4 regions of the Nonomuraea sp. NPDC003707 genome follow, and region 2 is predicted to be linked to each of the others. Evidence: riboswitches for the same ligand, from Rfam matches in the RefSeq annotation. Region 2 holds a riboswitch; each other region holds the start of a gene.
The links. Region 2 has a riboswitch for cyclic di-AMP ahead of ACWDRB_RS04125 (C40 family peptidase). Riboswitches for the same ligand answer to the same signal wherever they lie in the genome.

Region 1 (5,031 bases), on a different contig from region 2:
GGCCGCCGGGGGCGACTTCGAGGCGATGCAGCTGGACGAGGACTTCCTGCAGGCCCTCGAGTACGCGATGCCGCCCACGGGGGGCATGGGCGCGGGCATCGACCGGATGATCATGGCCTTCACCGGCAAGAACATCCGCGAGACCATCCTGTTCCCGCTGGTCAAGCCCACCCACTGACCGGCGTCCTGCCGCCGTCGTAGAGCGCCCGCCGCGGGCGCTCTACCCTCTCCTGGTAGGCAGCGATCGGGAAGGGGTGCGCGGATGGCCACGAAGACGGCGGCGGAGCAGCGGGACGAGGCCAGGCAGGTCTTCGACGCGTACTTCGCCGAATGCCCCTCCAGGAAGCTGCTCGACACCCTCAGCGACAAATGGGTCACCCTCCTGCTGACCGCGCTGGCGCAGGGCCCGCGCCGCTACAGCGACCTGTCCAGGCGCATCGCGGGCGTCAGCCAGAAGATGCTCACGCAGACCCTGCGCGGCCTGGAGCGTGACGGCCTGGTCTCGCGCACGCTCACCCCTTCTGTGCCGGTACGGGTGGACTACGCGCTCACCCCGCTGGGCGAGAGCCTGATGCCGTTGGTGGCCGCGATCAAGAGCTGGGCCGAGGCGCACATGGAGGACGTCGAGGCCGCCAGGGACCGCTACGACGCCGCCGGCGCCTGAGCGATCACCGCCGTCGCGAATCCGGCTTCCGGGCCGCCCGGTTTCCGATCCGAAGCCGCTTGTAAGCATCGCGTCAAGGCCGCGGAGGCGCGGGTCAGGGAGCGTCCGTGGTGCCCCGGCCACCCCTGTGATCCCGCCGGGCACGCGCACCCGGAAACGAGGCCGCCCGGCCCGGCGGTCAGAGCAGGACGCCCGCCACCCGGCGGGCCGCCGGCCTGAACCCGTGGCGGCAATTGCCATAGCGGATTGATCCAATTGCCTTAATCAACTGCCTGACCTGGGTTGTCGGATCGGGTGGGAGCGCAGTACAAAGCGAGCGATTGGTGGCTTGCCGTGCGCCGGAAAGATCGCGTCACGGACGCGTGTCCCGCGATAACGCGGGTATCGATCATGCGGAATATCCATGGCGGACCGATCGAAAACCGGAACGCTGGTCAGGGCCATTCCGGAAGCCCCAATGTGATCACTCTACGTTCTGACATATCGCGAGTGCGTCATATATAGCGGATCATGTCAATAGCGCTCGTCAAGTGCGGCGATTGTCATGCTTGACGACCTTTCCACGATGCGTTTACCGTCTGCGAGGAGCGGCTTTGGCCCGTCTGTGAGGTCCAAGTTCTGCTGTTGGGGGGAGGGCTCCCGATGGATGTGCTCACTGAAGGCGTTGAGCTCAGCCATGCTGATTTGGCGCTGCTGGCGGAGTTGGCCAAGGGAGTCACGGTCGATCGGGTTGGGCGGCGGCTGGATATCAGCGGGCGCACGGTACGACGAAGATTGCGCGGCATCTGCGACCGCATAGGCGTGGCCACGGCGATCGAGGCCGTGGCCTGGGCAGCCCGCCGCCAGCTGATCTAGCCGCGGCGGACCGCCGGGGTGCGGGCTCAGTCGGCGATGCGCACCGCGCCGGCGAACGGCCGCCTCGCGATCGACGCGATCCGTACGACGTCACCCGTCTGCGGGGCGTGCACCATCATGCCGCCGCCGATGTAGATGCCCACGTGGTGCAGGTCGCTGTAGAAGAACACCAGGTCGCCCGGCCGGAGTTCCTCGCGCGAGACGTGCCGGCCGGCCGTCCACTGGTCGCCGGTGTAGTGCGGCAGCGAGATGCCCACCCGCTGGAACGCCGCCATGACGAGCCCGGAGCAGTCGTACGAGCCGGGGCCCTCGGCGCCCCAGACGTACGGCTTGAGCTGCTGCGTGAGCGCCCACCGCGCGGCCTCCGCGGCCTTCCCCGAGCCCGGGATCGGCAGGTTGACGCGCACGGCCCGCGTGCCGGGGCGCCCGGCCTCGCCCAGGGCCCGACTGAACAGGCTGCTCTCGACCTTCGTCACCAGCTTGGTGATCTTGTTGCGCTTGGCCTCGAGGTCCGTGACGAGCTTCTGGACCTCGTCGATGCGGGCCGTGGCGCTCTGCTTGGCGCGGGTGGCCGTGTCCATCGCCTTGGTGAGCTGGTTGATTTCCTCGCCCTGCTCGGTCTGCAGCGCGTACGAGGTCGCGGCGCGGTTGAGGAAGCCCTCGGGGTCGTCGGAGGTGGCGAAGGCGAGGGTCTTCAGACCGCCCGTGATGTAGGCGTTCTGGGCCAGCGCGACGGCTTTCGAGCGCTTGGCGGCGAGATCCGTCTCGCTGCTCGTCAGCGTCTTCTCCGCGGCCTCGGCGGCCTTCTTGGCGGTCTTGAGCTTCTCCCGCTGGCCGTTGTACTGCTCGGTCAGCGTCTCGATGTCGGTGTGCAGCTTCGTGGCCTGGTCGGCGAGCTCTTTCAGCGAGGGCTCTGGATCCGCGGACGCCGAACCGACGGGGATGGCGAACAGCAGCGCGGCGACTGTGAGACTCACCACACCTACGCGGCGTGGTCGCCGGGCCCGTTCCGGAGGGCGGGCGTGCTTGCCCGCCGACTTCCCCCCACCGCTGAGCGTGGGCTTCACCAACCAGCTCCTCTCGTCGACGCCTACCGGGTTAGCTGACGGGTTCGGGCCGGAGCAGCCCTACCGAAAGACTCGGATTCACCCCAGTGGTGGCGTCGGAGGTCGCCACCGGCGGTTCCCCGGCTTCTCTTGCGAGAATTGGGCGTGCCTCCCGCGCGACACGCGGGAAACATTGTCGCTGGACACTAATGCACTCCGGGTTCGTGCTCAACCAGAACTGCCAAGTCTGTAGAGGTTTCACAACCGAAGGGTCACAAGGTGATCTCGTGGGCACCCGTGCAGAAGAGGCCCTACGCCCTATTTGTCCGCGCTTTCGGCGGGCGCGAGCTGGCCGCGCGATCCCGTGCCGATCTGACCACGAGATGTAACAAGATGGGCCGAGACATGGGAGTTAGGGCTGAGCCGTAATGAGATCTGTACCCTGGAGAACCATGGAGCAGGTGGCCGAGCTGACAGTGCCCGAGACCGCGGTGGTGGTCCGGCGTGCCCGCACGCCCGACGTGCGCATGGTCAGACGCCTGGTGGACACCTACGCGGGGGCGGGGCCGCGGCTCCTGGAGAAGGCCACGGTGACGCTGTACGAGGACGTACAGGAGTTCTGGGTGGCCGAGCGAGACGGGCAGGTCGTCGGCTGCGGCGCGCTCCACGTGCTCTGGGAGGACCTCGCGGAGGTCCGCACGGTGGCGGTGGATCCCGAGTGCCGGGGGATGGGCGTCGGCCACCGGATCGTCTCCGCGCTGATCCAGCAGGCTAAGGATTTGGGTCTGCGACGTGTATTCTGTCTTACTTTTGAGGTCGACTTCTTCGCGCGACTCGGGTTCCGCCCGATTCAGGGCACACCGGTCTCACCTGAGGTCTACGCCGAACTGCTGGCCTCGTACGACGAGGGTGTTGCCGAGTTTTTGGATCTTGAACACGTCAAGCCGAACACGCTGGGAAACACCCGCATGCTGCTCCACCTGACATCGGGTGACGTGGACCTTGACCAGATGGAAAGGTGATTGTTGATACCTATGTCGATACGTTGGGCAGCACAGGCATGTGTCCTGACACGTGCCACATGCGCACTCGAAGCGAGGTGACACGGTGAGCACCGGACAGCCGCCGTATCCACAGGACGAATCCGGCGACAACTCTGCGCCTCCCTATTACGGGCAGCAGAACCAGGGCCGCCACCCCGGCGAGCCCGACCCGGACGCGACTGTGATCGGCTACCGGGCGGACGACGCCTATGGGCAGCAGCCCCCGTACGGTCAGCAGGGCTACGGCCAGCAACCCCAGTACGGACAGCAACAGCAGTACGGTCAGCAACCCCAGCACGGACAGCAGCAGCACGGCCAGCAACCCCAGTACGGCCAGCAGCAGCAGTCCCAGCCTGACTACGGCCAGCAGGCCCAGCCCCAACAGGGCTACGGGCAGCAGGGCTACGGCCAGCAGCCGCAGTCCCAGGCGGACTACGGCCAGCAGCAGTACGGCCAGCAGGGCTACGGTCAGCAGCCGCAGTCGGGTCAGCAGGGCTACGGCCAGCAGTACGGCCAGCAGCAGTCCCAGCCCGGCTACGGCCAGCAGGCCCAGTCCCAGCAGGGCTACGGCCAGCAGCCGCAGTCGGGCCAGCAGGGCTACGGCCAGCAGTACGGCCAGCAACCCCAGTCGCAGCCGGACTACGGCCAGCAGCAGTACGGCCAGCAGCCGCAGTCCCAGCCCGATTACGGCCAGCAGCAGTACGGCCAGCAGGGCTACGGCCAGCAGCAGCAGTCCCAGCCCGGCTACGCACAGCAGGGCTACGGCGACCAGCAGTACGGCCAGCAGCAGTACGGGCAGCAGGGTTACGGGCAGGCGCAGCAGTACGGCCAGCCCGGCTACGGCCAGGCCTACGGCCAGCCCGGGCCCGTGGGCGTGCAGCCGCCCGGCGCGCCGGCACCGCTGGCGGAGTGGTGGCAGCGCCTGGTGGCGAGGCTCATCGATGGGGTCATCCTCTTCATCGTGAACGTGGTCATCGGCCTGATCATGGGCGTGCTGTTCCTGGCCACCTACTCTTCGCTGGACGGCAGCGGCGGCGGCATGTTCTCAGGTGTGGTCGTGACCATCCTGACGGCGATCGTCGTGACCGCCCTGTGGGTCGCCTACGACTTCTTCCTCCTGAAGGCGAAGGGGCAGACCGTCGGCAAGATGGTCATGGGCATCAAGGTCGTCCCCGTGGGCCAGGGCATACCGCCGGGCGGCCTGCCGACCGACGTGGCGCTCAAGCGCGCCGGCGTGACGTGGGGCGGCTGGATCCTCAACGCTCTCCCTCTGGGCTTCATCGGCTCGCTGCTCGCCTACGCGGCCGTGGGCGTCAACGGCGCCTCCCAGCTCTGGGACAAGCCGCTGCAGCAGACGTTCGCGGACAAGTTCTCCAACACCGTGGTGGTGAAGATCAAGTAGTCCAAGCGTCAGGTAAAAGCA
Region 2 (5,031 bases):
AGGAGGCCGTCACCCGGCTCCGCGAGCAGCTCGCCGCGCAGAAGACCGCCGCCAAGGAGGAGGCCGACCGGCTGCGCGAGCAGATCAAGGCGGCCCGGGCGGAAAATTCTGATTTGAGGCGCAAGCTCCACGACGCCCGCGAGCGGGCCAAGGGCGCGGTGCAGCGGGCCGACGAGATGGAGCACGCGGCGGAGGACGCCAGGTCGGCCGCCACGGCCGCGGGCACCGCGGGCGAGTCCGAGCTGCGGCGGCTGCGCGAGCGGCTGGCCGACGTGGAGAAGCAGCTGGAGGCCTCGCGCCGGGCCGCCCGCGAGGGCAGGAGCATCGAGGACGCCCGCATCCGGGTGCTGCTCGACGCGCTGCAGGACGCCTCGGCCGGGCTGCGCAGGGAGCTCGCCCTGCCCACGATGATCAGCCGGCCCGCCGACTCGGTCGCCGCGGTCACCGGCGAGCGGCCCGGCGTCCGGGGGGTGCCCGCGCGGGCGCTGGCCGACGACGACCCGCAGCTCCTCGACCAGCTCCTGGCCCTGCCGCAGGTCCACCTGATCATCGACGGCTACAACGTGACCAAGACCGGCTACGGCACGCTCACCCTCGCCGACCAGCGCACCCGGCTCATGACCGGGCTCGGCGGGCTGGTGGCGCAGACCAGGGTCGAGGTCACCGTCGTGTTCGACGGGGCCGAGCTCAACTCCCCGGTGCAGGTCGTGGCGCCGCGCGGGGTGCGGGTGCTGTTCAGCCAGCCGGGGGAGATCGCCGACGATCTGATCCGCCAGCTCGTACGCGCCGAGCCGCCCGGCCGGGCCATGGCCGTGGTGTCGTCGGACCGCGAGGTGGCCGAGTCCGTCAGGCGGATGGGAGCCAGACCCGTTCCGTCTGGTTTGCTGCTGCGCAGGCTGGGCCGGGCCTAGATTACCTGCACCCCTTACGTGCGGATTTGCCGCGCTGTGCCAGGGATATTACGAATTGGGCGGATAACGTGTGACCTCACCCGCCACTTCTGTACTATTCGCCCCAGATATCATCCCTGGGAGGCGACACAGTGAGGTTTGGCAGGGTGCCGGTGGCCGCGGGTCTCGCGTTCGGGCTGGTCCTGTCCCCCATGGGAGCCGCCGTCGCTGATCCCCGGCCCACCCTCGGACAGGCCAAGGCCAAGCTCGACAAGCTCAACGACAAGGCCGACAAGGTCGTCGACCGCTTCAACACGGCCACCGAGCGCTACAAGGCCGCCAAGGGCGCCTACGCCAAGCTGAACGACCGCTACAAGACCAAGCTGGCGACGGTCGCGGACCTGCGCGCCCAGGTGATCGGCATGGCCGTCGACAGCTACAAGCTCGGCACCGACGTGACCTCCCTGCCCGGCCTGGTGAGCGCGGACCGCCCCGACGACTTCCTGATGAGCCTGGCGCTGGCCGGGCAGCTCTCGCGGGAGCGGGCGGAGAAGCTGGCCGCGTTCGACCGGGAGAACCGCGGGCTGAAGGTCGAGCGCGACAAGGCGGAAGAGGCGCTGGAGGCGGCCGACCGGGAACGGGACGGGGTCGAGAAGGAGCGTTCGGAGATCATGAAGCTGATCTCCGAGCAGAAGAAGCTCCTGAAGAAGCTGGGCGCCTACAACCCCGGCAACCCGAACAGCGTCGGCATCCAGTACACGGGCCCGGCCTCGGGCAACGCCGCCGCCGTCCTGCGCTTCGCCTTCGCCCAGGTGGGCAAGCCGTACGTGTTCGGCGGGACGGGTCCGGGCGGCTGGGACTGCTCCGGCCTGACCCAGGCGTCGTGGCGCGCCGCGGGCGTGTCGCTGCCGCGCACGACCTGGCAGCAGTGGGCCTGGGGCGCGAGCCGCAAGGTCTCACTGAGCGCCCTCCAGCCGGGGGACCTCATCTTCAGCTCGAGCCTGGGTCACGTCAGTATCTACGCCGGCGACGGGAAAATCGTTCACGCGCCGCAGACGGGCGACGTGGTCAAGGTCGTCAAACTCTCGGCGTACGGCGGCCGCCTCGTGGGCGCCATCCGCCCGTAGCTACGACGCCGGATCGTTGATCGCATCAGCCGAACGAGGTTCGGTTGATGGGCGATGGGAACGATCCAGCACGCCTGACGAGTCACAACAAGTGTGACAAACGCGACATTTGGGGCCTGACAAACGGGCGCGAAAACAAATGTGAGCAGCGTCACATTTTGGTAACGGAACCTGGTGTTCCAGCAGGGATTTCCCTCCTTACTGACTCCACTATCTGATCTTTACAAGCGGTGTCCCGCTTTGCCGATCCTTGACCCTTCGGCGTAGCTTCTGGCGACGTCGCGGTGAACAAGCCATGTCCCCCGCGAACCCGCACCGGTCTTTCCCGGTGTGAGACAGATAAAGATCCGCTGGTCAACCGCCCAAATGTCCCCATATCAACACATTGGTCGGGACGGTTGGCCTGCCGAATCCGTGCAGCCAGGAGGCACGGAGCCGGGGACCCAGCGATCCCAGTTCCCCAGGGATCAGGGGGTGAATCGGCGCGCACATCGCGCCGTAGGGCGACTTCCAGGCCCGAATCCGTCAGCTAACCCGGTAGGCATTCGTGGAAGAGTCAAGGAGAAATCCTGTCTACCTCCCTGCATAACCCCCGTCTGTCCCGCATTGCCCTGAGTGGCGTAGCGCTCACGATGACCGTGACGGCCGGAGGTGCGATCCTCCATGCCCCAACGGCTCAGGCTGCGACGACCGATTCGGCTTCGACGACCAAGGCGGCCGCAACCGCCGGAACCTCGAAGACGACCTCGGCCGCGGCGCTGAGGGCGGCCAAGGCCGCCCGTCAGAAGGCGAAGGCCCGCAAGGCCGTCGCCGTGGCCAAGAACCAGGTCGGTGACCCGTACCGGTACGGAGGCACAGGCCCCGGTTCGTTCGACTGCTCCGGCCTCGTCCAGTTCGCCTGGAAGAAGGCCGGGGTGAAGCTCCCACGCGTGGCGGCCAGCCAGTTCGCCCGCACCAAGAACAAGATCTCGTGGCGGAACCTCCGGCCCGGCGACCTGATGTTCTTCAGAGGGCTCGGCCACGTGGGCATGTACGTCGGCAAGGGCAAGATGGTCCACTCGCCTCGGACAGGCGAACGGGTTCGCATCGACAAGCTGGGTGGATGGCGGCGGGCGTCGTTCGTCGGCGCTGTTCGTCCCGGCATGTGAAGAAGCCCCGCCCGGCTCCTCCGGGCGGGGCTCTCCCATTGTTACTTTCATTTTTCTTACGGCGGAGCACGGGCGGCACCACCCGCCGCACATGGCCCCACAGCCGCCCAACCCACGGCTCCACGGCCCCTCGGCTCCACGGCCCCTCGGCTCCACGGCCCCTCGGCGACACGGTCACACGGCTCACGGCCCTCGGTTTCATGACGCTCGGGTCACGGCTCACGGGCCAGGCTCCCCGTCCGATGGCGCGGTGTGCGGTCCTCTGGCACGCAGCCACCGCATGCGGTGCGGGTGGACGGCTCTCAAGGGCGCGCAGTTCGGGGTGCGGAGTGGCCGGTCATGGGCCGGCGGGCGGCTACGATCGGGCATCGTGTCAGGGCAGGTGAGTCGGCGGGCCGCGATCGTCTCCGTCCTGCTTCTCGCCGTCGCCCCCGCCAGCGCCCCCACCCCCGATTCCCCCATCCTTCCCGCCGGAGTCCGCGGCCTGTGGGGTGACGGCGAGGTCGTGGCCCGTGGGGCGCGGTCCGTGGTCGTCGGCCGGCACACCGCACCCGCCGAGCTCGGCGACGTCGCACGGAGGGCTGATCGGGCGGGGCGGCGGGTGTCGGCCGTGCTCGGAAGGTCAGTACGACCGCTCGTAGTCGTTCCCTCGTCCGCCGCCGAGGCGGCCGGGCTGGCCGGGGTTGGGCGGGTCGACGGGCTGGCGGCGGTGGCCGATCGCGGGCGCGTGATCATCGTCCCCGAGTTCTTCGCCAAGCTGAACTCCACCGGCAAGGACGTCGTACTCACCCACGAGCTCACCCACGTCGTCGCCGGCACCGACCGCCTGCCCCCATGGCTCTATGAGGGGTTCGCCGACTACGTCGGCTACCGCGACTCCGGGCTCCCCGTGAGGACCGCGGCCGCCGAGCTCGCCGCCGAGGTGCGGGCCGGGAGGCTGCCGAGGGAATTGCCCGGACCTGCGGCTTTCGCGGCTGACGGGCGGGACCCCGTCCGGCTCGCCCGGGCGTACCAGGAGGCTTGGCTGGCGTGTCGCTTCCTGGCTGACCGGTTCGGTGAGAGGACGCTGGTGAGGCTCTACCGTGACGCCCGTGCGGGCGGCGTAGACCGAGCACTCGCCGCGCTCGGCCTCTCCGCGGCCGCGCTGACGGCACGGTGGCGCGACTACGTGCGAGACCAGCTCGCGTGAGGGGGAGGCAGATGAGCGAACGGCGGAACGTGGACGACGCGTCGCAAGAGGCGTCGAAGGAGGGTGAGGAGGCCGAAGGCACCGCGGCTCTGAGTGGCGAGGCGCGCGGTCACGGTGAGAGCGCGTCAGTAAAGGGGGAGGGCGTCAGCCCGGTGTCCGGAGGTGGCGCGTCCGTCAAAGGGGAGAGCGCGGGTCCGGTGGCCGGCGGTGGTGTGTTCGTGAAGGGGGAGAGCGGCGGCGGAAGGCGGGGGCATGGTGAGGGTGTGTCCGTGAACGGGGGAGGGCCGCCGGAGTCCGACGGCGAGCACCGGCTGAGGCGGCAGGCGGCGGTGGCGGCCGTGCTGCTCGGCCTGGTGATCGCGGCCGTGGCCGCCTTCAGCACCCCCTGGCACCTCCTGACCTCCGGACCACCCGACCCGGCCCGCGACTTCACCGCCGCGCAGATCGCCAGGTCCGAGGCGTTCGACGCGGCCAGCACCCTGCCCGGCTACCTCTCGCTGGCCCTCACGCTGATCATCGCCGGCCTGCTCGTCGCCACCCCGCTCGGCGTGAAGCTGGTGGCGTGGCTCAAAGGCCCCTGGTGGGTCCGCGTGGTGCTGGGCGTCGTGGTCATCACCCTCTTCACCCAGCTGATCAAGCTGCCGATCGCCATCTGGGGCGAGACGCTGCTGCGCGGC
Region 3 (5,031 bases), 550 kb from region 2:
GGCGACCGCGACCAGGGCCCTAAGCTGCGCCAATGTCATACCGACATACCTTAATTGATATTTGACCGGGGCACTTCCAGAACATGATGGTTATGTCCATGTTCGAGCGAATGACGATCGAAGTCGACGGCCGCGTGGCCAGTTATCTGACGGCGGGCGAGCGGGGCCCGGTGGTGTTGCTGTTGCACGGCACGTACTGGAGCCGGGTCTGGGCGCCGGTGATCGACGGGCTGGCGGCGGCGGGGCTGCGTCCTGTGGCGGTGGATCTGCCGGGGCTGGGGCGTTCCGGCGGGGAGCTGACGGCGGAGACCGCGGCGGTTCCGGCGCTGGCGGCGTGGGTGGCCCGGTTCGCGGCCGCGGTCGGCGCGGGGGAGCGGCTCTCGGTGGCGGGGCACGACATCGGCGGTGCGGTCGCCCAGCACCTGCTGGTGGAGGGGAAGCCAGAGGTGCGGCGGCTGGCGCTGGTCAACTCGGTCACATACGACTCCTGGCCGGTGCCCGGCGTGGCCCGTTACCGGGATCCGGCCGTGGTGGCGGCCACGACCGTGGAGGAACTGCTGGCCGCCCGCCGCAAGGCGGTCACCACCGCGCTCGCCCGGCCGGCCACCGAGGCGGAGCTGGCCGATTACCTTGATCCGTGGAACGACCCGCGGGTGGGCCGGTCGTGGATGGCGCTGGCGGGCGCGGCCGACAGCCGTTACACGCTGGATCTGGTGCCCGCACTCAAGGCCGATGGGACGCCGAAGCTGCTGGTGTGGGGGGAGGACGACACGTTCCAGGAGGTCCGGTACGCCGAGCGCTTCGCCGCCGAGGTGCCGAACACGACGCTGGTGCGCGTTCCCGGGGCGGGGCACATCCCGATGGAGAACGATCCGGCCGGGGTCACCCGGGCGCTGGCGGAGTTCTTTCTCGGCTGAGACCACTGCGGGCGACGAGGGCGACGGTGGCGAGCAGGGCCAGGGCGGCCGCCAGGGCGGGTGCGGGGCCGGTCGTGAGGTGGAGGAGGGCGCCAGTCAGGGCGCCGAGGAACATCGCGGCAATGGAGGCGGATCGACGCAGGGCGGCCCGGCCCGGCGTGTCGGCGGCCAGGCTCGTGAGGGTCGTGGTGAGGACGTTGGTGACCAGGTCGGGTACGCCGAGCGCGCGTACGGACGCGTTCTGCAGGCCCATGCCGCAGGCGAGCAGCACGATGAGGGCCGCCTGGGACCAGGTCGTGCGGTGTCCGGCCGTGAGGGCGATGGCGAGGGTGGCGGCGACGAGGAGCGCGTGTACGGCGGTGGCGGCGGCGAACGCCCGTCGCGGGTTCGCGGTCCGCCTGATCACCCGGCCGGCGCTCCAGGCGCCGGCTCCGAAGGCGACGAGGGCCGCCGGGGAGGCCCATCTGGACATCTGGGCCTCCCCGGCCAGGGCGAAGCTGAGGAAGACGATGTTGCCGGTCATGTTGGCGACGAAGACGCGGCCCAGGCCGAGGAAGCTGACCGCGTCCACGAGGCCGGTGACGAAGGCCAGGAGGATCAGCAGGGCGGGCAGGACGCCGTGCGGGTTGGCGCCGCGCGGGAAGAGCCCGTCGGCGACCCGTCGCAGCCCATTCCGGACCAGCCTTCCGGGGCGTCTGCGCGCGGCTGGCATGGCGGGCGGCTCCTTGGCGAGGTCGCGGGCGGTTCGCCTCGGGTCTTCCCCGGTGACGGGCCGCCGCACTCGCGGGGGTGAAACGCGACGAGCGCGCGTCCCGTTGCGGGACGCGCGCTCGTTCGGCGCTGGGGGAAGGCCGGCCAGGAGGTGCCTGGGGAGGTCCGGCCTGGAGGCGCCGGGGGAAAGTCCGGTCAGGAACGGTACTGGGGGTAGCCGTAGCCGACGACCTGGGACTTGGGACGGACGCGCTCCTCGACCTTGCCGTTGCCGGTGTTGCCCTCGACGGTCGAGATGGTGCCGTCGCCGTTGTCCTTCTCGACGAACCCGACGTGCTTGATGTCGTTGAGGTTCTTGCTGCCGCTCCACGAGAAGTACACGATGGCGCCGGGCTTGGCCTCGGTGCCGAAGCGGTGGTTGGCCTGGAACCACTTGGCGTGGGCGACGGTCCAGGCGTCCCAGCCGATCTGCGAGCGGGCGCCGGTCTGCTCGCCCACCCAGGAGACGAACATCGCGCACCAGGCGGCGTTCAGGTAGTCGGCGCGGCTGCCGCCGTCACGGGCGATGGTCTCCGCGGCGCGCTGCGAGCCGGCGTACCAGCGCTGGAACTTGGTGCCGCCGCCGGCCGCGTTCTCGGTGATGCCGACCTGGGACTTGGCGAGCGCCAGGACCTGGCCGGCGGTGACGCCGACCTTGGTCTCGCGCGAGCGCTCGGCGTGGTCGGCGACGGTGGCGGTGCCGGCGACGGTGTCGATCGGCTGCTTGTCCGCTGCGGTGGCGCTGGTCATGTGGGCGCCGAACGCGGTCCCGAGGATGGTGGCGCCGAGAAGGGCGCGGGCGATGTTGGTCTTCGCAGCAGAGGTAAAGCGGATGTTGGCCATCGAGGGGGTTTACTCCTTGCTTCCATGCCGCTTACCGGGTTAGCTGACGGGTTCGGACGTGGAAGCTGCCCTACGGCACCGAAGTGCCGATTCACCCCAAAGGACGTGGGTCCCCGGTTCCGCCCGAGGGCGGATTCAGCGGTCACAGGACGTTCCTGTGATGTGTCGTGCGATGGTCGGACAAGTCCGGACAAACCGGACGTATGTCTCAAGAATGCCTCAAACGTAATGCATAAGGCAAGAGCGTTACAAATCGATAAAGGTCCAGCTAGGCGACCTGCCTGCGAGCCTCGGCCAGAAGCCCCATCATGGCAAGGGATTCGTCGAGCGGCATGATCGAACTTTCGGTCCTGCCTTCGGCCGTCGCGGCCCGGACCTCGCGGAGCTCCCCGGTGTACCCGTTGTCCGCCGGATCGAGGATGTACTCCTCCGGCTCCATGGAGGGCCCGGAGAGCAGAATCCGCGGCGTGGCCCAGAACGGTGCCTGGAGGTCCGCCCGCATCTGAGTCCCTACAACACTGGCATGGTTCGGGTAATTCCCGAGCAACGAAGTCTCCACGAGAGCCTTCCTGCCACCGGGGTAGAGCAGCACGCCGCCGGCCTCCGCGTCGACGCCGTTGGGCGCCAGAGTGCCGGTGATCCGCAGGTCGGAGGGCATGCCGAGGATCAGCTGGGCCAGCCCGAACGGGTAGATCCCCAGGTCCAGGAGCGCCCCGCCGCCGAGCTCCGGCGCCCACAGCCGGTGCTCCGGGTCGTAGGGCTTGGCGAAGCCGAAGGAGGCGTGCACCGAGCGGAGGTCGCCGAAGCGCTCGTCGGCCGCGATCTTCTGGACGAGCGGGTTGAACCGCATCCACATCGCTTCCATCAGGAACACGCCCGCCTCGCGCGCCAGGCGTACCATCTTCTCCGCGTCGTCCACGGTGGCGGCCAGCGGCTTCTCGCACAGCACGGCCTTGCCCGCGGCGATGGCGACCTCGGCCACCTCCAGGTGCTGGGCGTGCGGCGTCGCCACGTAGATCGCGTCCACGGCCGGGTCGGCGCAGAGCCGCTCATAGGAGTCGTACGCGGACTCCGCCCCCAGAATGGCGGCCAGTGCCTGCGCCCGCCCCAGGTTCCTCGATCCGACGGCGGCCACCCGCATGCCCGGTTCGGCCGCGATGGCCGCCCCGACGGTCCGCGCAATATTCCCTGTCGCCGCTATGCCCCACGCAAAATCCCGCACGCGGGAGATCGTAGACGAGTCAGGTCATGTTGAACGTGTCGGGGTCGGGTCCGATCCGCTGGCCCCTGTTCATCGCGCCGATGGCGGCCATGTCCTCGGCGTCGAGGATGAAGTCGAAGACGCCGATGTTCTCGGCGATGCGCGCCGGGGTGACCGACTTGGGGATCGCGACGTGGCCGAGCTGCAGGTGCCAGCGGAGCACGATCTGCGCGGGCGTCTTGCCGCACTTGTCCGACAGCTTGGCCAGCGCGGGGTCGTTCAGCAGGCCCTGGCCCTGGCCGAGCGGGCTCCACGCCTCGGTGAGGATGCCGTTGGCCTCGTGGAAGGCGCGCAGCTCGCGCTGCTGGAGGTACGGGTGCAGCTCGATCTGGTTGATGGAGGGCACGAGGTCGGTCTCGTTCATGAGGCGGGTGAGGTGGGCGATGCTGAAGTTGGAGGTGCCGATGGCCTTGGCGCGCCCGTCACGGTAGATCTTCTCGATCGCCTTCCAAGCCTGCACGTACTTGTCCTGCTGCGGCACCGGCCAGTGGATGAGGAAAAGATCGATGTAGTCGAGGCCGAGCCGGGCCAGGGACTCGTCGAAGGCCGCCTCCGCGCGGCCGTGGTCGGCGTTCCACAGCTTGGTGGTCACGAACAGCTTCCGGCGCGGCAGCTCACTTTCGCGTACGGCCTGCCCCACGCCTTCTTCGTTGCCGTACGCGGCGGCGGTGTCCACGTGCCGGTAACCGGCCTTGAGCGCGGTCGTGACGGCCCGCGCGGCCTCGTCGGCGGGGACCTGCCAGACGCCGTAGCCGAGCTGCGGGATCTGCACGCCGTCGGTGTTGAGCATGAGCGAGTTCATGCTCTCCATTGTTCACGTCGCGTTTCTGGTGGCTTAAGGCGGCGGGGCTAGCTTGAAGCGGTCGTGAACGGGCCATCACCCGGCTGGGAGGACAGGAGTGGTCGAACAGGCGTCGGCCTGGGTGGAGTCACCGCTCCAGATGCTGTGCGCCGTCGAGGCCCATTACGCGGGCGTGCTCGGCCCCGAGACGGTGGTCGTGCCGCGCGCCGGTCTGAGGCCGTTGAAGGCCACGCGTCGGGAGCTGAGGTCTCTTGGGCTGCCCGACGGCCTGGAGCTGGCGGAGCCGCGTGAGCGCATGCCCAGGCGCGTGCAGGCCGTCGGTGACGCCTTCTCCGGCAGGGTGCAGATGCGCTGGCTCACCTCGCGTCCCGGACGCATCGTCATCGTGGACGACGGGCTGGCCACGCTCCGGCTGCTGGAGCTGCTGGCCGCGGGGCCGTACCGGCCGCTGCTGCGGG
Region 4 (5,031 bases), on a different contig from region 2:
CCGCGCCCACATGTGCGGTGTTGGGCATGCTCCGCCACGGCGGGATCCAACGCCGATGGCCAGTCTAGGGCAGATGCGTACCCAACAACGACGTCCGCGCCGTCACAAGTCGCCCGCGATCATCCGTTACCGTCCGTCAGAACTCGTCCGCGATCGTCCGCAACAGCTCGACCGTCTCGTCCGGAGTGGTGCTCACGGCGCAGAGTCGCTCCATCACCTCGGTGTATCGGTCCACGTCTTCACGCTTGTCGAGGTAGAGCGCGCTGGCCAGCTGCTCGACGTACACGACGTCGGGCAGATCGGTGTCGGGGAAGCGCAGGACGCTGAACGCCCCGCCTTCCGCGCTGTGCCCGCCGAAGCTGAACGGCATGATCTGAATAGTGATTTTGGGCTGGCGCATCAGGTCGATGAGGTGCTCGATCTGGGCCCGCATCACCTCGACGCCGCCGATGGGGCGTCGTAGGGCGGCCTCGTCGATCACGGCCCAGAACACTGGCCCGTCCGGCCTGTCGAACATCCGCTGGCGCTCCAGCCGGAGATCCACTCTTCTGGAGATCTCCTCGGCCCCGATTCCCGCCGATCCGGCGGTCACGACGGCCCTTGCGTACTCCTTGGTCTGCAGCAGTCCTGGCACGAACTGGACTTCGTAGGTCCTGATCCTGGCGGCGGCCTCTTCAAGGCCGACGTACGCCTGGAACCACGTGGGCAGGACATCGTTGAACCGGTGCCACCAACCAGGCTCGTTGGCGGTGGCGACCAGGTCGAGTACGGCGGAGCGGGCCTGCTTGTCGATGACCCCGTAGAGGGTCAGCAGGTCCGCCACGTCCCGTTCTTTGAACCCCACTCGGCCCAGCTCCATGCGGCTGATCTTGGATTCGGAGCCACGGATGAGGTGGCCCGCCTCCTCACGAGTGACGTTCTTCGCTTCCCTGAGCTTGCGCAGCTGGGAGCCCAGGAGGATGCGCAGCGCCGTCGGTCCGGAACCCGGCTGGTTCTGCGTCACTTTGCCTCCTATCAAGGTCCGCACACACAGTGACACCACATTGCCGGGTATGACAAGGTCTCAACCCCGTGTCCGATTAGCAGAGTTATGCCCCAAAACGCCGCTTGCTACTGCACAATGCAAGTGCACGTGCATTTGGGTCTTGCAGGTGCAGCGATCGTGACCCATGATGGCTTAGTGCATATTGGGCCAAACATGCACTAAGTCGGACTGAACGGGGAGGTATCGGCAGCATGGTGGAGGATCCTCTGGCCACTGCCGATGCCTTGCAAATCACCCGTGACGTGGGCTTCGACCACCTGCTCATGGGTGGCAAGCCGTACACGACCTCGTGCCCGTTGCCCTTTCAGGCCGACTCCGTGAAGACGGCCAGGGACGTGACCCGCTCGACCCTGAAGGGCTGGGGCCTGCACGAACTCAGCGACGACGCCGCGCTGGTGGTGTCGGAGCTCGTGACCAACGCGGTGCGCTACGCGATGTACGCGGCGGGACGGCGGGAGATCGAGCTCTTGCTGATGCGCGTACAGCCGCACGTGCTGCTGGCGGTGGCCGACCCCAGCGACGAGGTGCCGCGCCCCAAGGAGCCGGACTTCATCTCGGAGAACGGGCGCGGCCTCTACATCGTCGAGACCTACAGTCAGTGCTGGGGCTGGGACCCGCTGGCCCGCGGCGGCAAGGCCGTGTGGGCGCTGTTCCGCACCGAGCCCTGATCATCGGTCTCGTTACTCTCCGGTCACCCCGTCGATGCGCTCGCGCAGCAGATCCGCGTGACCGTTGTGCCGCGCGTACTCCTCGATCATGTGGATGAGGATCCAGCGATGGGTGCACTCCTGCCCTCTGTGGTCGCCGACGGCGTCCAGCGGCCTGGCGTCCGAGATGGCGCGGGCGCGCTCGATCTCCTCTTCCCACGTGACGATGGCGTCCTTGACCGAGGCGGCGTCCACTTCCTTGAAGTCGGCGTCGTTGTCGCGGTCCTTGTCCCACAGCTTGGGGAGGTCCTCGCCGTTGAGCACGCGGCGGAACCAGGAGCGTTCGACGTTCGCCATGTGCCGGACCAGGCCGAGCAGGGACATGGTCGAGGGTGAGACGGAGCGCAGGCGCAGCTGATCGTCCGACAGGCCCGCGCATTTGACGGCGAGGGTGCCGCGGTGCCATTCGAGCCAGTTGTTCAGCGTGGTCCGCTCGTCGCCGGTGAGAGCGGGCGGGATTCGGGTGTCAGTCATGATGTCCGACCTTATCCAGCTCAGTACATCGAGATGTGGACGTGGTCGTAGTGGTTCTCGGTGACGCTGCCGCGGTCCGACATGGCCCGCCAGCCCGAGCCCATGTTGATGCGCTGCTTCCAGATCACGTACTTGACGCCGAGCTTGCCCTTGTTCTTGAGCGCCCAATCCGCGATCCGGTCGCCCAGGGCGTTGTTGATGGCCGCGGGCATCGTCCCGCCGGTGCTCATCATGAAGTCGCAGGCCCGCCCGAGCGGGTGCTCGCCACTGGAGCCCGAGCGGAAGCAGCCCACCGTGAACGGCAGCTTGAAGTTCTTGGCCAGCTCCGCCTTCATCAGCCGCGTACGGGCCGTGATGTTGTCCGAGCCCGAGGGCAGTTCCGGTGCCCAGCTCCCGTCGGACTTTCGGCCGGGACCGAGCGGCACGAGGTCCTGGAGCTTCTTCTTGATGTCGTCGATGACGTCCTCGGCCTCGGAGCGCTGTTCGGTCACGTCCTTGGCGTCCACGCCGATCTGGGTGGCCAGCGCGGCGGCCTCGTCGGAGGCCTTCTTCTTGTCGTCGCGGGCCTTGGCCACCCCCTGGACGAGGGCCTGCTGCTCGGCCGTCAGCTGTTCGAGCAGGGCGGCGCCGCCGCCGTTCTGGACCATCAGGACGGAGGGCAGCGACGGGTCGTGGTTCTGGTAGCGCATCCTGGCGAGGTCGCCGACCCGCTGCTCGGCGGCGGCCAGCGCCTTCTCCGCGGCCGCCAGCCGCTCCTTGGCCGCCTTGGCGGCCGCCTGCGCCTTGGCCAGCTCGACACGCTTGAGGTTGTACTTCTCGATGAGCTTGTCGATCTTGCTGTTGAGCTGCTTGAGCTGGGTGCGGAGCTCGGCCTCCGACGGCTTGGGGGCAGCCGAGGCCGCGGTCGCCGGCAGGAGGGCGACGGCTGCGGCGGCGACGAGGCCGATGGCAAGAGTCGCGGGGGACGGAGCCGCCACGTGGATGTTCCTCTCCCTCTGCCGGCCGGGTTAGCTGACGGGTTCGGGCTGGGAGCTGCGTGCCCTACCACCGAAGTGGATTCACCCCAGGTGCGGGTGGGTCCCCGGCTCCCGGGCGACTCGCCCGGGATTAGGCGTGTGCCTGCTGTTACGGCCAGGCACAAAAGGGATATTAGTGGTAGATCACGAGTAACGCGACCCCCATTAGAAATCTAATAGTGATCTACCTGTGATCGAAGCATCCGGGCGGCCTCCTCCGGCAGCACGTCGTTCACGAACGCCCCCATGGCGGACTCCGACCCGGCCAGGTACTTGAGCTTGCCCGGCGCCCGCCTGATGCTGAACAGCTCCAGGTGCAGGTAGCCGAGCTCGCGGTCCTGCCGCACGGGCGCCTGGTGCCAGGCCGAGATGTACGGCATCACCACGCCGAACAGGTCGTCGAAGGCCCGCAGCACCGAGGTGTAGAGGGGCGCGAACGCCGACCGCTCCTCCTCCGTCAGCGCGGCCAGATCGGGCACCTGCCGGTGCGGGTAGATGTGCACCTCGTACGGCCACCGCGCGGCGGCCGGCACGAACGCCGTCCACAACTCGTTGGAGGCCACCACGCGCGTCCCCGCGGCCCGCTCGGCGGCCAGCACGTCGGCGAACAGGTTTCCCTTCGTGTAGCGCCTGGCGGCGGCGAGCTGGAGCCTGGTCCTGGGCGTGACGTACGGGTAGGCGTAGATCTGGCCGTGCGGGTGGGCCAGCGTGATGCCGATCTCCTCGCCCCGGTTCTCGAAGCAGAACACCTGCTCCACGCCCTCGATCCCGGACAGCTCGGCCGTCCGGTCGGCCCACGCCTCCATGACCAGCTCCACCTGGCCGTCGGAGAGCTGGGAGAACGACGACGAATGCTCAGAGGTGAAGCAGACCACCTCGCACCGCCCCACTCCCGGCCGGACCTCACTCAGGCCCCCCACGTCTGTATAAGTCCCGAAATTGGTGGAGAAGGAGGGGAATCGGTTCTCGAACACCACCACGTCGTAGTCGTACGCCGGGATCTCCGACGAGCGCGTGTCCGACGACGGGCACAGCGGGCACTCGCTCGCCGAGCCGGTCGGCTGGAACGTGCGCGTCTGCCGGTGCCCCGCCATCGCGATCCACTCCTCGGTCAGCGGGTCGTAGCGCAGCTCGGAGGCCACCGGCCGGGGGTCGAGCACCCGCCGGTCGATCGCGCTCCGGTCGGCGTCGTCCCGCTGATCGAAGTAGATCAGCTCACGGCCGTCGGCCAGATGGGTGATGGTGCGCTTCACGAGCCCTCCGCGATGATCAGTTCTCCGGCCCGTTCGGCCAGCTCCATGCGTGCGTCCTCAGGCAGCCCCGCGTCGCTGACGACCACGTCGGCCTCGGTCAGCTCGGCGATGGTGCTGATGCCGACCGTGTTCCACTTCGTGTGGTCGGCGGGGATGACCAGCCGGTTGGCGGCCGTCACCAGCTCCCTGTCGGTCTCCGATTCCAGCAGGTTGGGGGTGGTGAACCCGGCCCGCACGCTCATCCCGTGCACGCCGAGGAACAGCGTGTCCACGTGCAGGCGGCGGATCGCGGCCACGGCCACCGGGCCCACCAGCGCGTCGGACGGCGTGCGCACGCCGCCGGTCAGCACGACCGTGCGGTCGGAACGCGGGTTACGGTGGAAGACCTCGGCGACGGGGATCGAATTGGTGATCACTGTCAGCTCGGGGACGGCGATCAGGTGGCGGGCCAGCGCCCACGTGGTGGTGCCCGCCGAGAGCGCCACGGCCGTGCCCGGCCGGACGAGGCCGGCCGCGCGGCGCGCGATGGCCTCCTT

Region 1: another riboswitch for cyclic di-AMP. It lies ahead of ACWDRB_RS25205 (C40 family peptidase); the one in region 2 lies ahead of ACWDRB_RS04125 (C40 family peptidase).
Region 3: another riboswitch for cyclic di-AMP. It lies ahead of ACWDRB_RS06730 (CHAP domain-containing protein); the one in region 2 lies ahead of ACWDRB_RS04125 (C40 family peptidase).
Region 4: another riboswitch for cyclic di-AMP. It lies ahead of ACWDRB_RS65885 (coiled-coil domain-containing protein); the one in region 2 lies ahead of ACWDRB_RS04125 (C40 family peptidase).

The regions. Positions count from the first base shown of each region.
Region 1 covers NZ_JBSFNK010000009.1:249,003-254,033, forward strand. The annotation lists gene lysX (bifunctional lysylphosphatidylglycerol synthetase/lysine--tRNA ligase LysX) at 1-178, shown strand, start outside; gene ACWDRB_RS25195 (winged helix-turn-helix transcriptional regulator) at 263-664, shown strand; gene ACWDRB_RS25200 (LuxR C-terminal-related transcriptional regulator) at 1,307-1,519, shown strand; gene ACWDRB_RS25205 (C40 family peptidase) at 1,546-2,496, opposite strand; cyclic di-AMP (ydaO/yuaA leader) riboswitch at 2,592-2,741, opposite strand; gene ACWDRB_RS25210 (amino-acid N-acetyltransferase) at 3,018-3,587, shown strand; gene ACWDRB_RS25215 (RDD family protein) at 3,673-5,010, shown strand.
Region 2 covers NZ_JBSFNK010000002.1:29,979-35,009, forward strand. The annotation lists gene ACWDRB_RS04115 (NYN domain-containing protein) at 1-911, shown strand, start outside; gene ACWDRB_RS04120 (NlpC/P60 family protein) at 1,043-2,017, shown strand; cyclic di-AMP (ydaO/yuaA leader) riboswitch at 2,412-2,576, shown strand; gene ACWDRB_RS04125 (C40 family peptidase) at 2,650-3,165, shown strand; gene ACWDRB_RS04130 (hypothetical protein) at 3,536-4,354, shown strand; gene ACWDRB_RS04135 (M48 family metallopeptidase) at 4,366-5,031, shown strand, end outside.
Region 3 covers NZ_JBSFNK010000002.1:577,864-582,894, forward strand. The annotation lists gene ACWDRB_RS06715 (LysR family transcriptional regulator) at 1-39, opposite strand, end outside; gene ACWDRB_RS06720 (alpha/beta fold hydrolase) at 111-917, shown strand; gene ACWDRB_RS06725 (YoaK family protein) at 883-1,629, opposite strand; gene ACWDRB_RS06730 (CHAP domain-containing protein) at 1,824-2,510, opposite strand; cyclic di-AMP (ydaO/yuaA leader) riboswitch at 2,524-2,661, opposite strand; gene ACWDRB_RS06735 (Gfo/Idh/MocA family protein) at 2,779-3,732, opposite strand; gene ACWDRB_RS06740 (aldo/keto reductase) at 3,752-4,573, opposite strand; gene ACWDRB_RS06745 (hypothetical protein) at 4,671-5,031, shown strand, end outside.
Region 4 covers NZ_JBSFNK010000080.1:7,569-12,599, forward strand. The annotation lists gene ACWDRB_RS65870 (helix-turn-helix domain-containing protein) at 137-1,003, opposite strand; gene ACWDRB_RS65875 (ATP-binding protein) at 1,237-1,713, shown strand; gene ACWDRB_RS65880 (DinB family protein) at 1,726-2,226, opposite strand; gene ACWDRB_RS65885 (coiled-coil domain-containing protein) at 2,247-3,203, opposite strand; cyclic di-AMP (ydaO/yuaA leader) riboswitch at 3,209-3,350, opposite strand; gene galT (galactose-1-phosphate uridylyltransferase) at 3,416-4,495, opposite strand; gene ACWDRB_RS65895 (DeoR/GlpR family DNA-binding transcription regulator) at 4,492-5,031, opposite strand, start outside.